Regions from separate parts of the Comamonas sp. E6 genome, predicted to be linked through region 1. Evidence: riboswitches for the same ligand, from Rfam matches in the RefSeq annotation. Region 1 holds a riboswitch; each other region holds the start of a gene.

Region 1 (3,930 bases):
AGGCCGCCAAAAACAAAGACCGAGCGCCAGCCGTAATGTGTCAGCAGCCAAGCGGCCATGAGTCCACCCAGAGTGGCACCGATCGGATAGCCGGTGGCTTGCAACGCGATCGCAGTGCTGCGCCACTTTTGGGACGAGAACTCGGAAGTGATGACCCCCACGCTTGCCAGCATGCCGCCGATGCCGACGCCGGTGATGGCCCGCAGGGCAGCCAGCTCGATATAGCTTCGGGCCATGGCTGACATCAGCATTCCAGCCGAAACCACGACGAGGCACAGCACAATGACAGGCTGCCGACCGCGTCTATCGGCCACGGGGGCGACAAACAGCGAGCCAATGGCCATACCAATCAGCCCGGCACTGAACAACACGCCCAGCTGAGCGCCATTGAGCTTCCATTCAGCCGCAACTGATGATGCAGTAAAAGCCATCACGAGCACATCGAAGCCATCAAGCATGATGAGCAAAATGCAGATGCTTACGGCCAGCCATTGAAACGAGGTCATGGCACCTTCGTCCATGGTCTTGCGAATGTCTTTCATACAGGTCCTTATCAGGAACAGGTTGTCTCCGGAGCTTCGTTATGTCTGCAGCCGTCACGCCGCAGTAACCAGCTTTCTAGTTAGAGCGCCACTGTCTAACTTGCTAAAACAGCGTGGTGAGGCTCGACTGAAAAGTATCTCTATCAGAGTCTGTCAACGCCAATGCACACATTGCGGCAAGCTATGCGTTTTAATGATGACTTTTCTCGCCAACGCAGAAGATCTGACGAGAGATAGTGGGACAGCCTAATGAATCCCCGGGCATGGTCCATTGCTTGTCTTTCACATAAACATGGGGCGTAGGCATACCAAGACCCTGGGAACAGCGCCGCAGGCGTAGGTCTGCCACCGAGAAAGCGGACCTGGTTCGTCAAACCTATGAGCCTGGGATGAGCGTGTCACTCGTGGCTCACCAAGAAGGTGTATCGGCAAGCTTGCTCTTTACCTCGCGAAAGCTTGAGCATGAAGGGCCTCCGACACCAACGCCCTAATGAGTGCTGCCGCTCACACCACCAACTGGAAGCAGTACAACGCAGCACTCAAGGCTCGCGGCTCCTTGACCATCTGGCTGGACAAGACCATGTCTTGGCTTGCCGCTGACAGCGGCAAACGCGGGCACAGCCCGCAGTTCTCGGATGCAGCGATTCAGTTCTGCCTGACCATCAAGAACCTCTTTGGATTAGTCTTGCGGCAGACCACAGGCTTTGTTCAGTCACTACTGGCGCTGTCTGGATTGCTGTGGCCAATTCCCGACTTCAGTACATTGTGTCGCCGCCAACGCCGTCTGGATGTGCAAGTGGCATACCGCTCTAGCGCAGCCGGCCTGCACCGACTGGTTGACTCCACAGGCATCAAGTTCCTTGGCGAAGGCGAGTGGAAGTGCAAAAAGCATCGCCGCCAATGGCGCAAGCTGCACATCGGTATTGATGCGCAAACGCTGCAGTGTTGCCGCAGTTGCGGAGCAAGTTCCTGCCGAGGAGCCGCTGCTGACAGTGACAGGCGATGGGGCTTATGACACGCAGTCCGTGCATGCGGCGGTCATTCAGCGCAATGCCACGCCCATCATTCCCCCCAAGAAAGAATGCCAAGGTGCGCAAAGGCGATGGCTTTGCGCACCGCAACGCAGCTATCGCCGCATGCAGACGATTGGGGTGAAGTATCTGGAAACGCTGGAGCGGTTACCACCGGCGCAGCCCGGTAAAGACCAAGATGAACTGCATCAAACGCCTGGTTGAACGAGCAATGTCACGCACGTTCGAGCGCCAAGTTAACGAACTGCACATTCGAGCCTCCATCCTCAATCGGTTTACTGAACCGGTCTGCCCGCAGACGGTGGCTGTGGCCTAGCCACACCTGGGGTTGGGAAATCTGGCCTGGGGGTGATATATGCAACAACGCCCTTTCGATATCGCGCATATGAGTTTTTATGGCGGGCGGCTTCACGGACGAAAACGCGGGCTTGCGCGAGCCATGGCGGATTCAGACCGCCCTTCCGCACCCCGAGCTGGCAGCCGCAGAAACACACCAATACAGGTATTAACCCGAATAAAGTCGCTGAAACTAGCTAGAATCGCGCCCATCCTGCGGGAGAGCGGAGCCTTTCGAGGGTTCCCGCCGAAGGCGCAAACTCCCATAATCGCTCAGGCAATAAGTACCGCAGGTGGGTCTGACAGGACCCGGATATCGCCAACTGGAGAGCAGCCCGCAACCACAAGCTGCAGGGCTCACCGAAGGGGCAAGCATGTCCACCGCGAAGGTGCTCATGCGCAACTCTCAGGTAAAAGGACAGCGGGAGAGGCAAGCCGGACATTCCCGCCGATGTGAGTGGCTGGTCTATTTTCAAGTGCCTTCATGCTTCCTTCCGTCTCTTTGCTGGACTCGTTCCAGGCCTCCAACTTCACCGTCATGCTGGTCATCTATCTGGTGGCCATTACCGCCGAAGCCATGTCCGGCGCACTCGCCGCAGGCCGGCGCAATATGGATATCTTCGGCGTCGTCGTCATCGCCTTTGTCACTGCCCTGGGAGGCGGCACCATCCGCGACATGGTACTGGGCCACTACCCCATCGGCTGGACCCAGCACCCTGAATATGTGTATCTGGTCATCAGCTTCGGTCTGCTGACCACCGTGATTGCACGCCATATGCACAGGCTCAAGCAGGTGTTTTTGCTGCTGGACGCCATGGGACTGATCGCCTTTTCGCTGATCGGCTGCAATACCGCGCTGGAGCTGGGCTACCCAACCATCGTCATCATCATGGCCGGCATGATTACCGGCATCAGCGGCGGCATCTTGCGCGATGTGCTCTGCAACCAGGTCCCCGTGGTGTTCCGCCGCGAGCTGTATGCCAGCGTGTCGCTGTCCGTATGCCTGATGTTCCTGGGCCTGCGCTATCTGGATGTCAGCCCCAATATCAGCACCATCGTGTGTTTTGCCGGCGGTCTGGCCTTCCGTCTGGCCGCCATTCGTTTCAAATGGCGCCTGCCGGTTTTTTCGTACCAGCAGCGCTGGGAGTGATAGAGACTCCCCCCTCTCTTGCTACGCAGGAGGGGGACGCAGCCATCGCTGCGGGGCGGCCCTTGCTTGGCTGCTCTGACCTAGACTGCGCCATGCATTACCCATGTAGTTTCACTTTCCATGTCTGAACCGATCACATGGATGCCGGATGGCACCCCCTACAACACCCGATTTGGTGATCGCTATCACAGCGAGCTGGGCGGCCTTGACCAGGCCCGCCAGGTTTTTCTCGGTGGCTGCGATCTTCCAGCTGCCTGGGCCGATGCAGCGCAGTGGCGCATTCTGGAAACCGGCTTTGGCTTCGGTCTGAATTTCCTGGTCACCTGGGCGGCATGGAAAGCCGACCCCAGACGCCCGCGCATTCTGCATTTTGTCTCGGTGGAGGCCTACCCTGTCTCGCGCGAGGATCTGCTCGCGTTTTTACCGGCCGATGGGGAACTGCGCCCGCTTGGCGAACAACTGGCCGAGCAATGGTGGGGACTGCTGCCCGGCGTGCATCGCCTTTCCTTTGATGACGGCCAGGTGCTGCTGACGCTCCATATAGGCGATGCCAGGACCATGCTGCGCAAGCAGCAGATGACGGCTGACAGCGTATATCTGGATGGCTTCTCTCCTCAACTCAACCCCGAGATGTGGGATGAAGATGCCATGAAGAACATCGCCCGCCATTGCCGCCGTGGCACGCAGCTTGCCACTTGGTGCGTGGCCGGCCATGTGCGCCAAGCGCTCAAGGCTCAGGGTTTTGACGTCAAGAAGCGCGTTGGCGTGCCGCCCAAGCGCCATAACCTGCATGCAGCCTACAACCCGGCCTGGGAGCCGCGCCATCGCCCTGACGGCCTGCCTGCGCCCGTGGGCCAGGCCGGCCGCTGCC
Region 2 (3,930 bases), on a different contig from region 1:
GAAGACCACGCCCACCATGCCCACGGGTGCAAAGCCTCCATGCGACCATAGGTTGGTGAAGCTTGCCGTCTGGCCCAGCGGTCCCCAGCCCGTGGTGATGATGGCCACACCCAGCACCAGCGTGGCAACAATGGTCACGACCTTGATCAGCGCGAACCAGAATTCCAGCTCGCCGAAGACCTTGACCGCGATCAGATTCACGCCCAGCAGCACGGCCAGGGTGGCGAGCGCCGGGAATGGCGGGAAACCAGTAATGGGTGTAGATGCCTATGGCAGTGAGCTCCGCCATGCCCGTCACCACCCAGGTGAACCAGTAGGTCCAGCCGGTGACGAATCCGGCCCAGGGGCTGACATAGGTTTCGGCATAGGTGGCAAAAGAGCCGGCCACCGGGCGGTGCACCAGCAACTCGCCCAGTGCCCGCATGATGAAGAAGATGGCCAGCCCCGCGATGGCGTAGCTGACCAGCAGCAGCGGACCAGCCTTGTGGATTGCCTTGGCCGAGCCCAGGAACAGGCCCACGCCAATGGCGCCGCCCAGGGCGATCAGCTGGATGTGCCGGTCCTTGAGGCCGCGCTCCAGCTCCCCTGTCTGCTGCAGCGACTCCCCGGCTGCGCTTGGATGATTTCGACTCATGTTGTATGTCTCCGTTTTGCCATTCACACGGCAACAGCTGCCCCTCACGGGGCGCTGCGGCTGCCGTGTCTGGCTTGTTGATGAGGTTTTCAGGTCGTGGTCAGGCGCTGGCGGTGCTCAGCGTGGCCGGTCGGGGCTGTCTGCTGGCGCTGCCCATGGACTGCAGCACGAGGTCGCCGACCATGTCGGCGGTGACGGCCGACAAGGTCCAGCCCAGATGGCCGTGGCCGGTGTTGTAGAACACGCAGGGCTTGTTGCCAGGGCCCACGCGCGGCAGCATGTCCGGCATCATGGGGCGCAGGCCCGCCCAGGGCACGACGCTGCGCGTGCTGACGCCCGGGAAGCACTGCTGAACCCATTCGATGAGTGGACGGATGCGGTCGGCTCGGATGTCCTTGTTGTAGCCGTTGAATTCGGCCGTACCGGCAACGCGGAAGCGATCGTTGCCGAGGCGGCTGGTGACCAGCTTGGTCTCGTCGTCCAGCAGACTCACCACGGGGGCTGCGGCGCGGCTGGCTTCGTCCGGCAGATTGACCGTGATGGAATAGCCCTTGACCGGATAGATGTTGACGCTGTCGCCGAGCTGGGCAGCCAGGGCGCGGCTTGCCGTGCCTGCGCAGACCACCATGGCGTCGAAAGTCGAGGTCTCGGTTTCCAGGCCCTGGCGCACGGTCACGCTGGCCTGCTTGCCGTTGCTGTTCACCGACATGATTTCCTGGCCGTAGCGGCATTGCACGCCCAGTCGTTCGCAGGCGGCAGCCAGGCCGCTGGTGAACTTGTGGATGTCGCCCGTGGAGTCGCTCTCGGTGAAGTAGCCGCCATAGAAGGTTCCGGACAGGGTCGGCTCTATGGCGCGCATCTCCTGCGGTGTCACGGCGCGGCGCTCCAGACCGCCTTTGGCCAGCAACCGGGAAACCTTGCCCGCATGTTCAAAGCCTGCTCGGTCGCGGTAGATATGCAAGATGCCTTTTCGCTTCAGATCGAAGTCAATGCCTTCGCTGGACGCCCAGTCAAACAGGTGCTCGCGTGCCGCAATCGCCAGCCTGGCGGTTTCCACGGTGTTTTTCTCGTAATGGGGGATGGCAGCGAGAAACTGGCAGAACCAGGAAATCTTGTGCCAGCTGGGCCTGGGATTGAGCAGCAGCGGAGCATCGCTCTTGAGCATCCACTTGAGGCCCTTGACGATGGTGGACCAATGGGTCCAGACCTCGGCGTTCGAGGCCGAGAGCTGGCCGCCATTGGCGAACGAGGTTTCCATGGCGGCATAGCGCTGCTTCTCGAACAGGGTGACGGCAAATCCGCGGCGTGCGAGGGCGTAGGCGGTGGTCACGCCCGTGATGCCACCGCCGATGACGGCGATTGTCTTCATGATTCAGATTCCAGACACGTCAAGGGTGGAGCCCGTGCGCAACATGCGCAGCGGACGCCCCCTCTGTTCTGGACCTGAGAGATTCACGAGGCAGGGCCTTGCGGCGCTGCTCGCTTGCTCCTTCGGTATGCCCGGCGGACGATGACGTCCGGACATTCTTCAGAGTGTGTGAAAGCGATGCCGATCCTTTGGCCTGAGAGTTTCCGGGGCGGTTGCTCCTTCGGCGCTGCATGCGCCAAGTTTGCGCTGCAGTCTCTCTCGGCATCACCGGGCTGAGAGCCTGTGGGCAAATGTAGGAAGAACGGCGGTGCCTGGATATACGGGTTTTCTAGACTTCTGCGCCAGGGCCCAGCCATGGCTACTCATGTCGGGTTCACGCTATTTGATAGCGCTTGTCGCTTATCCTTCAATGAAATATTGATTGTTTGTCTATGAAAATGAATTTATTAAAGCGCAGTGTGCTTCTAAATTCATAGCGATAGACGCTGTCAAGTGCCACCGAGCAGCCCCAGAGTCAGCCCCTGCATTGGCATGGCGGGGCATGGTCGGCGGTGGATTTGGGCAAAATATCGTCTTTGCCTGTCAATTGGCCCGGCGATATCACCGCTTTGCCATTGAAGCGCCCGACTGGGGTGGCTGCCGATTCAGGATGCAACTGGCCTATCCGCCATGGCGTTCTGCTGTCATGGCTTCGTTCCTTTGTCCTTGTTGCCCGCGATCGTCATGGTCGCCTTTTTGCGTTGCCTGCCGCAGCGCCTGCGGGATGGTTGGGTGTTTTGTCCGGATGGGCGCAAACCATTACAACAAGACATTTATGTCCCAACCCAACTCAAGCCAGCAGCTCGCGCCGACTGGTGATGGTGACGATAACCAGCCCCGCTTGCACCGGGTGCTCAAGCAGCGCCACCTGAGCATGATTGCCATTGGCGGCGCCATCGGAACGGGCCTGTTCGTGGCCTCAGGCTCGGCCATCGCCCAGATCGGCCCTGGTGGTGCCGTGCTCACCTATCTGCTCATAGGCATCATGGTGTACTACATCATGACCAGCCTGGGCGAGCTGGCCGCCTTCATGCCTGTGGCCGGCTCTTTCTCTACCTATGCCTCGCGCTATGTGGATCGAGGCTTCGGCTTTGCGCTGGGCTGGAACTTCTGGTTCAGCTGGGCTGTGGTGGTGGCGGTGGACCTGGTGGCCTCGCAACTGGTCATGGCCTACTGGTTTCCCGATGTGCCCGGCATCGTCTGGAGCGGCCTGTTCCTGCTGCTGATGGTGGGGCTGAACGCGTTTTCCGCGCGCGGCTTTGCCGAGGCCGAGTACTGGTTCGCGCTGATCAAGGTGCTGGCCGTGGTGGCCTTTCTGATCACCGGCGTGCTGATTCTGTTCGGCATCATCAGCAACGGCCATGTACCCGGCTTCGAGAACTGGACCACGGGCGATGCGCCATTCGTCGGTAATTTCGCGACCTTTGTGGGCGTGGCCATGATCGTGGCCTATTCCTTCCAGGGCACGGAGCTGGTGGGCGTTGCGGCAGGCGAATCCGAGAATCCGCGCGAGAACGTACCGCGTGCGATTCGTCAGGTGTTCTGGCGCATCCTGCTGTTCTATGTGCTGGCCATTGTCGTCATCGGCTTTCTGATTCCCTATACCGATCCGCAGCTGCTGCGCACCGATGTGGCGGATATCGCCGTGAGCCCGTTCACGCTGGTGTTCCAGCACGCAGGCCTGCTGTCGGCGGCCACGGTGATGAATGCGGTGATCCTGACCTCGGTGCTGTCGGCCGGCAACTCCGGCATGTATGCGGCCACGCGCATGCTCTACAACATGGCGACCGAGGGCAATGCGCCGCGCATCTTCTCCCGGCTGACCCAGAACGGCGTGCCGCTGGTGGCCTTGATCGGCAGCACGCTGGTCGCCAGCCTGTGTCTGTTT
Region 3 (3,930 bases), on a different contig from region 1:
GCGTGCCACGGTGTTCAGCCATTGCTGGCAGGCCAGGGCAAGCAGGGCCTGCTTGTGCAGATCGGCATCGATGCTGCCTGTGATCTTGAGCTGACCAAAGGCGGTGGCCACGTGTGCGCGGCAGACCGAGCGCAGATAGCTCTGGTTCATGTCGTCGCTGGCCAGCCATCGGGCCTTGGCCGCATCGTCATGAGCCAGCATGTCCTTGGGCACGGGCAGATCCCAGTCGCTCAGTTGTTGGTGCAGAAAGCGCAGGGCCTTGGCGTTGCCGCCTGTTTGCTCCTGGTACCACTCTTGAAGAGCGGCCAGTGTGTCGCTGCCGTCATCGCTGCCGAAGGGGCTGAAGTCGTCACCGCCGTCGTAATAGAAGTCCTGGGCTGCGATGCGCGCAAAGGTCGGGTGGCTGGTCTCGCGGGCGAGACCGACGTCCGGATCGTCAAAATACAGAATGGTGCTCATGGCTGCATGCAAAAACGGCCTTCGCAATGCGAGGGCCGTTGATACGCTTAGTTGTCCTTGGCGAAGTCGTTGTAGGCGGTCTCTTCCATCAGAGCTTCGAGCTCGCCCACATTGCTCATCTTGACCTTGAAAAACCAGCCTGCGGCCAGTGGGTCGCTGTTGGCGAGCGACGGGTCATCGCGCAGGGCTTCGTTGACTTCGACGATCTCGCCGGTCACGGGCATGTAGACATCGGCAGCGGCCTTGACGGATTCGACCACGCCAGCCACATCGCCGGCCTTGAAGGTGGAGCCCACGGCAGGCAGGTCCACAAACACCACATCGCCCAGCGCATCCTGTGCGTGTACGGTGATGCCGACGATGGCGGCATTGGTGTCAGCGGCGTTGATCCATTCGTGTTCTTTGGAATACTTGATGCTCATGGAAAGCTCCAGATGGGGGATTCAGGGGAATCGGGTGTTGTTTGAGAAAGGTCCAGCTCGCACTTTAGCGGTGTTCTGGCCGCTGTTTGGCAAACTGGCCCGTCTCATGCGCGGCGGCAGACCTAGCCGCGGTAGTAGCGGGTGGGAACGAAGGGCGTGGCGACCACCTTCATGGGCACGGGCTTGCCGCGCACCATGGCGAAGATTTCCGTATCGATGGCGGCGTAGTCGGGCTCGACATAGGCCAGCGCCACGGGCTGGTTGAGCGTGGGGCTGAGCAGGCCGCTGGTGATGTGGCCGATATGCTGTCCGTCCATGTTCTCCAGCACGGCGGGCTCGCGCACGGGAATGCGTTCCAGCGCAATCAGGCCCACGCGCTTGCGGCGCAGAGACTGAGGGTTCTGCAATTGCTCCAGCACGATGGCCGCACCAGGAAAACCGCCTTCGCGCTCGCCGCCGGTGCGGCGTACTTTCTGCATGGCCCAGTTCAGCGCAGCTTCCACCGGGGTGGTGCTGGTGTCTATGTCGTTGCCGTACAGGCAAAGTCCGGCTTCTAGGCGCAGCGAGTTGCGCGCGCCCAGACCGATGGGGGCTACCTCGGGCTGTGCCAGCAGAGCTTCGGCAAAGGCTTCGGCAGCTTCGCCGGGCAGGGAGATTTCAAAGCCGTCCTCGCCCGTATAGCCGCTGCGCGTGATGTAGAGCGCATGGCCTTGCCAGTCGAAGTAATTGCCGGTCATGAAGACCAGTTGCGTCACACCGGGAATCAGACGCGAGAGGGCAGTGACGGCTTGCGGGCCTTGCAGGGCCAGCAGGGCGTGCTCGGGCAGTGGGACGACCTCGCCGCGGCTGGCGATGCGGTTCTGGATATGAGCGATATCGGCCTCTTTGCAGGCACCGTTGACGATGAGGAACAGATCATCGCCGCGGTTGACGAACATCAGGTCGTCGAGAATTCCGCCTTGTTCATCGAGCAGCAGGCCGTAACGCTGTTTGTGCAGGCCCAGGTCCATGACATCGACGGGCATCAGCGATTCGAGCGCGGCGGCGGCATCGGGGCCGCGCAACAGCAACTGGCCCATGTGCGAGACATCGAACAGGCCGGCGGCCTTGCGCGTGTGCAGATGCTCGGCCATCAGGCCTTGAGGGTATTGCACGGGCATTGAGTAGCCGGCAAACGGCACCATGCGGGCACCCAGTTTCTGGTGCAGTGCAAACAGCGGTGTGGAACGCAGATCGGAAGAGGTGTCAGCAGCAGTCACAGGCAAGCGCTCCGGTGGTCAAACCAAAATGAGTGGCCATGCATGGCGGGGCCATGCGTGGCGGGCTTGCCCTGCTGTCCGCTTTACCTGAGAGATTCACTGCATGCATTGCATCGGGCAGTTTGCTCCTTCGGTGGATGCCGGCGCACATACGAAATGACGGCCTGCATCTCTCTCCAGCAAGGGACGCTGCAGGTTTGCATACCTTGCAGCGCTTGTCAGTCCTTTTGCCTGAGCGTTTTGACACCGGGTTGGGGTCTGCGCCTTCGGCGGTGCGAGGCAGCTTCAAGCTGCAGGCACTCTCTCCTGACCTTGGCGATTCTAGCGGTGGGCAAGGGGCTTGCACCACCGAATCGGATGGATTCTGGGGTTTTCGAGCACAGATCGCTGGAATTGAGCTTGCGGTCTCACTGCGGTTCTGTGTTCATGGCGGGTGTTCGAGGAATATCGATCTCCTGGCGCGGAAACACCAGTTGGTAGGGCTGCTCGAAGCAGGACGTCACGGGCTGGCCCTGGCGCATGCCGGGCTTGAACTTCCAGCGTTCGAGCGAGCGCAGTATGGACTTCACGATGCGGGGATCGGCATCGGCAGGCTGGTAGGCCACACGGCCGAGCTGACCCTGAGCCGTGACTTCCAGGCGGAAGACCACCGTGGTCTCCAGCCCGTTCGGAAACCAGTGGGCGCTGATGAAAGGCGTGGTGTGGCGGCGTGGCTGCGGTTGCCGATCGAGCTGGGCGGGGGGTGTGCAGTCAGCATTGATCCAGGCAGGCCAATTTACGGTTTGGCCTCCGGAAGCCGAGGCGGAGTCAGCCTGGGGCTGGGGAGTGATGTCGGCCACCTTAGGCGCCATGGCTGGGTTGCCGGCGCAGGCACTGAGCAGCAGAGCTCCCAAGACGGCCGCGTATGCAGCAAGACAGCGTGAGTGGCGTGAAGTATCCATGGCGGCATTCTCGGTCATCCCCAGTCGATTTCGGCAGACCTGGTGGAGTCGGTCGTTCAGCCAGGGCCGGGCTGCCTTGCTCCAGAGCTTGTCCTGCAGGGGCAAACATCATGTCCGGCAGGGACTAAACAGAATTTTCCCCATGGATAGGATTATGACGTTCGTCAAAAAATGTTTATTCAAGGAGAGAAAATGCCCGAAAAAGCCACGAATGAATTCTGGAAATATCTGAAGCCGATTCCTGAATGTTTTCAGCCAGATGCGCAGCCAGAGGTTTATATTAAGAACGCTCCAACGGAGGATGAGCGTTATTATGTTCCATTCTCTGAAACCGTTTCCTCCCGTCCCCTCTGGATTTCTCCATCACAAAACAAATGGTGCGATATTCTGATGGCGAAGGAGGCCGGTCTGGTGAACCGCCATTACCATCCGCACGAAGTGTTTGCCTACACGATTTCGGGGAAGTGGGGCTATCTGGAACATGACTGGACAGCCCGCGCCGGTGATTTCGTCTACGAGACCCCCGGAGAAGGCCATACCCTGGTGGCCTATGAACATGAGCAGCCCATGCGTGCGTTCTTTATCGTCAAGGGACCGCTGATCTGGCTCGATGATGACGGAAAGCCTGACGGATATTTCGATGTTCACAGTTACATAGAACTATGCCGAAAGCATTATGAAAAAATCGGCATAGGTGCAGATTATGTGGACACGCTGTTTCGGTAGTTATCCGAAGCTGGATTGAAAATCCATCAATGAAAGGCGGTATTTCCTGAAGAATGAAATAGCCCGCCAAATACGGAATGGAGAGAGACATGAAAAATCAAGATGAAAATCTAAAAAGCGGGT

The links. Region 1 has a riboswitch for glycine ahead of CSE6_RS00995 (trimeric intracellular cation channel family protein). Riboswitches for the same ligand answer to the same signal wherever they lie in the genome.
Region 2: it holds a riboswitch for glycine, as region 1 does, so the genes downstream of both, CSE6_RS03535 (D-amino acid dehydrogenase) here and CSE6_RS00995 (trimeric intracellular cation channel family protein) in region 1, are expected to answer to the same signal.
Region 3: it holds a riboswitch for glycine, as region 1 does, so the genes downstream of both, gcvT (glycine cleavage system aminomethyltransferase GcvT) here and CSE6_RS00995 (trimeric intracellular cation channel family protein) in region 1, are expected to answer to the same signal.

The regions. Positions count from the first base shown of each region.
Region 1 covers NZ_BBXH01000004.1:12,935-16,864, reverse strand. Annotated here, with positions in the region: gene CSE6_RS01010 (MFS transporter) at 1-542, opposite strand, end outside; partial or broken gene CSE6_RS01005 (transposase) at 848-1,021, shown strand; partial or broken gene CSE6_RS01000 (IS5 family transposase) at 1,033-1,889, shown strand; glycine riboswitch at 2,117-2,209, shown strand; glycine riboswitch at 2,223-2,341, shown strand; gene CSE6_RS00995 (trimeric intracellular cation channel family protein) at 2,394-3,059, shown strand; gene mnmC (FAD-dependent 5-carboxymethylaminomethyl-2-thiouridine(34) oxidoreductase MnmC) at 3,201-3,930, shown strand, end outside.
Region 2 covers NZ_BBXH01000006.1:55,497-59,426, forward strand. Annotated here, with positions in the region: partial or broken gene CSE6_RS03530 (amino acid permease) at 1-634, opposite strand, end outside; gene CSE6_RS03535 (D-amino acid dehydrogenase) at 735-2,003, opposite strand; glycine riboswitch at 2,175-2,274, opposite strand; gene CSE6_RS03540 (amino acid permease) at 2,818-3,930, shown strand, end outside.
Region 3 covers NZ_BBXH01000008.1:163,533-167,462, forward strand. Annotated here, with positions in the region: gene CSE6_RS07430 (MolR family transcriptional regulator) at 1-459, opposite strand, end outside; gene gcvH (glycine cleavage system protein GcvH) at 507-881, opposite strand; gene gcvT (glycine cleavage system aminomethyltransferase GcvT) at 1,004-2,140, opposite strand; glycine riboswitch at 2,205-2,330, opposite strand; glycine riboswitch at 2,350-2,459, opposite strand; gene CSE6_RS07445 (energy transducer TonB) at 2,548-3,081, opposite strand; gene CSE6_RS07450 (2,4'-dihydroxyacetophenone dioxygenase family protein) at 3,274-3,807, shown strand; gene CSE6_RS07455 (MFS transporter) at 3,897-3,930, shown strand, end outside.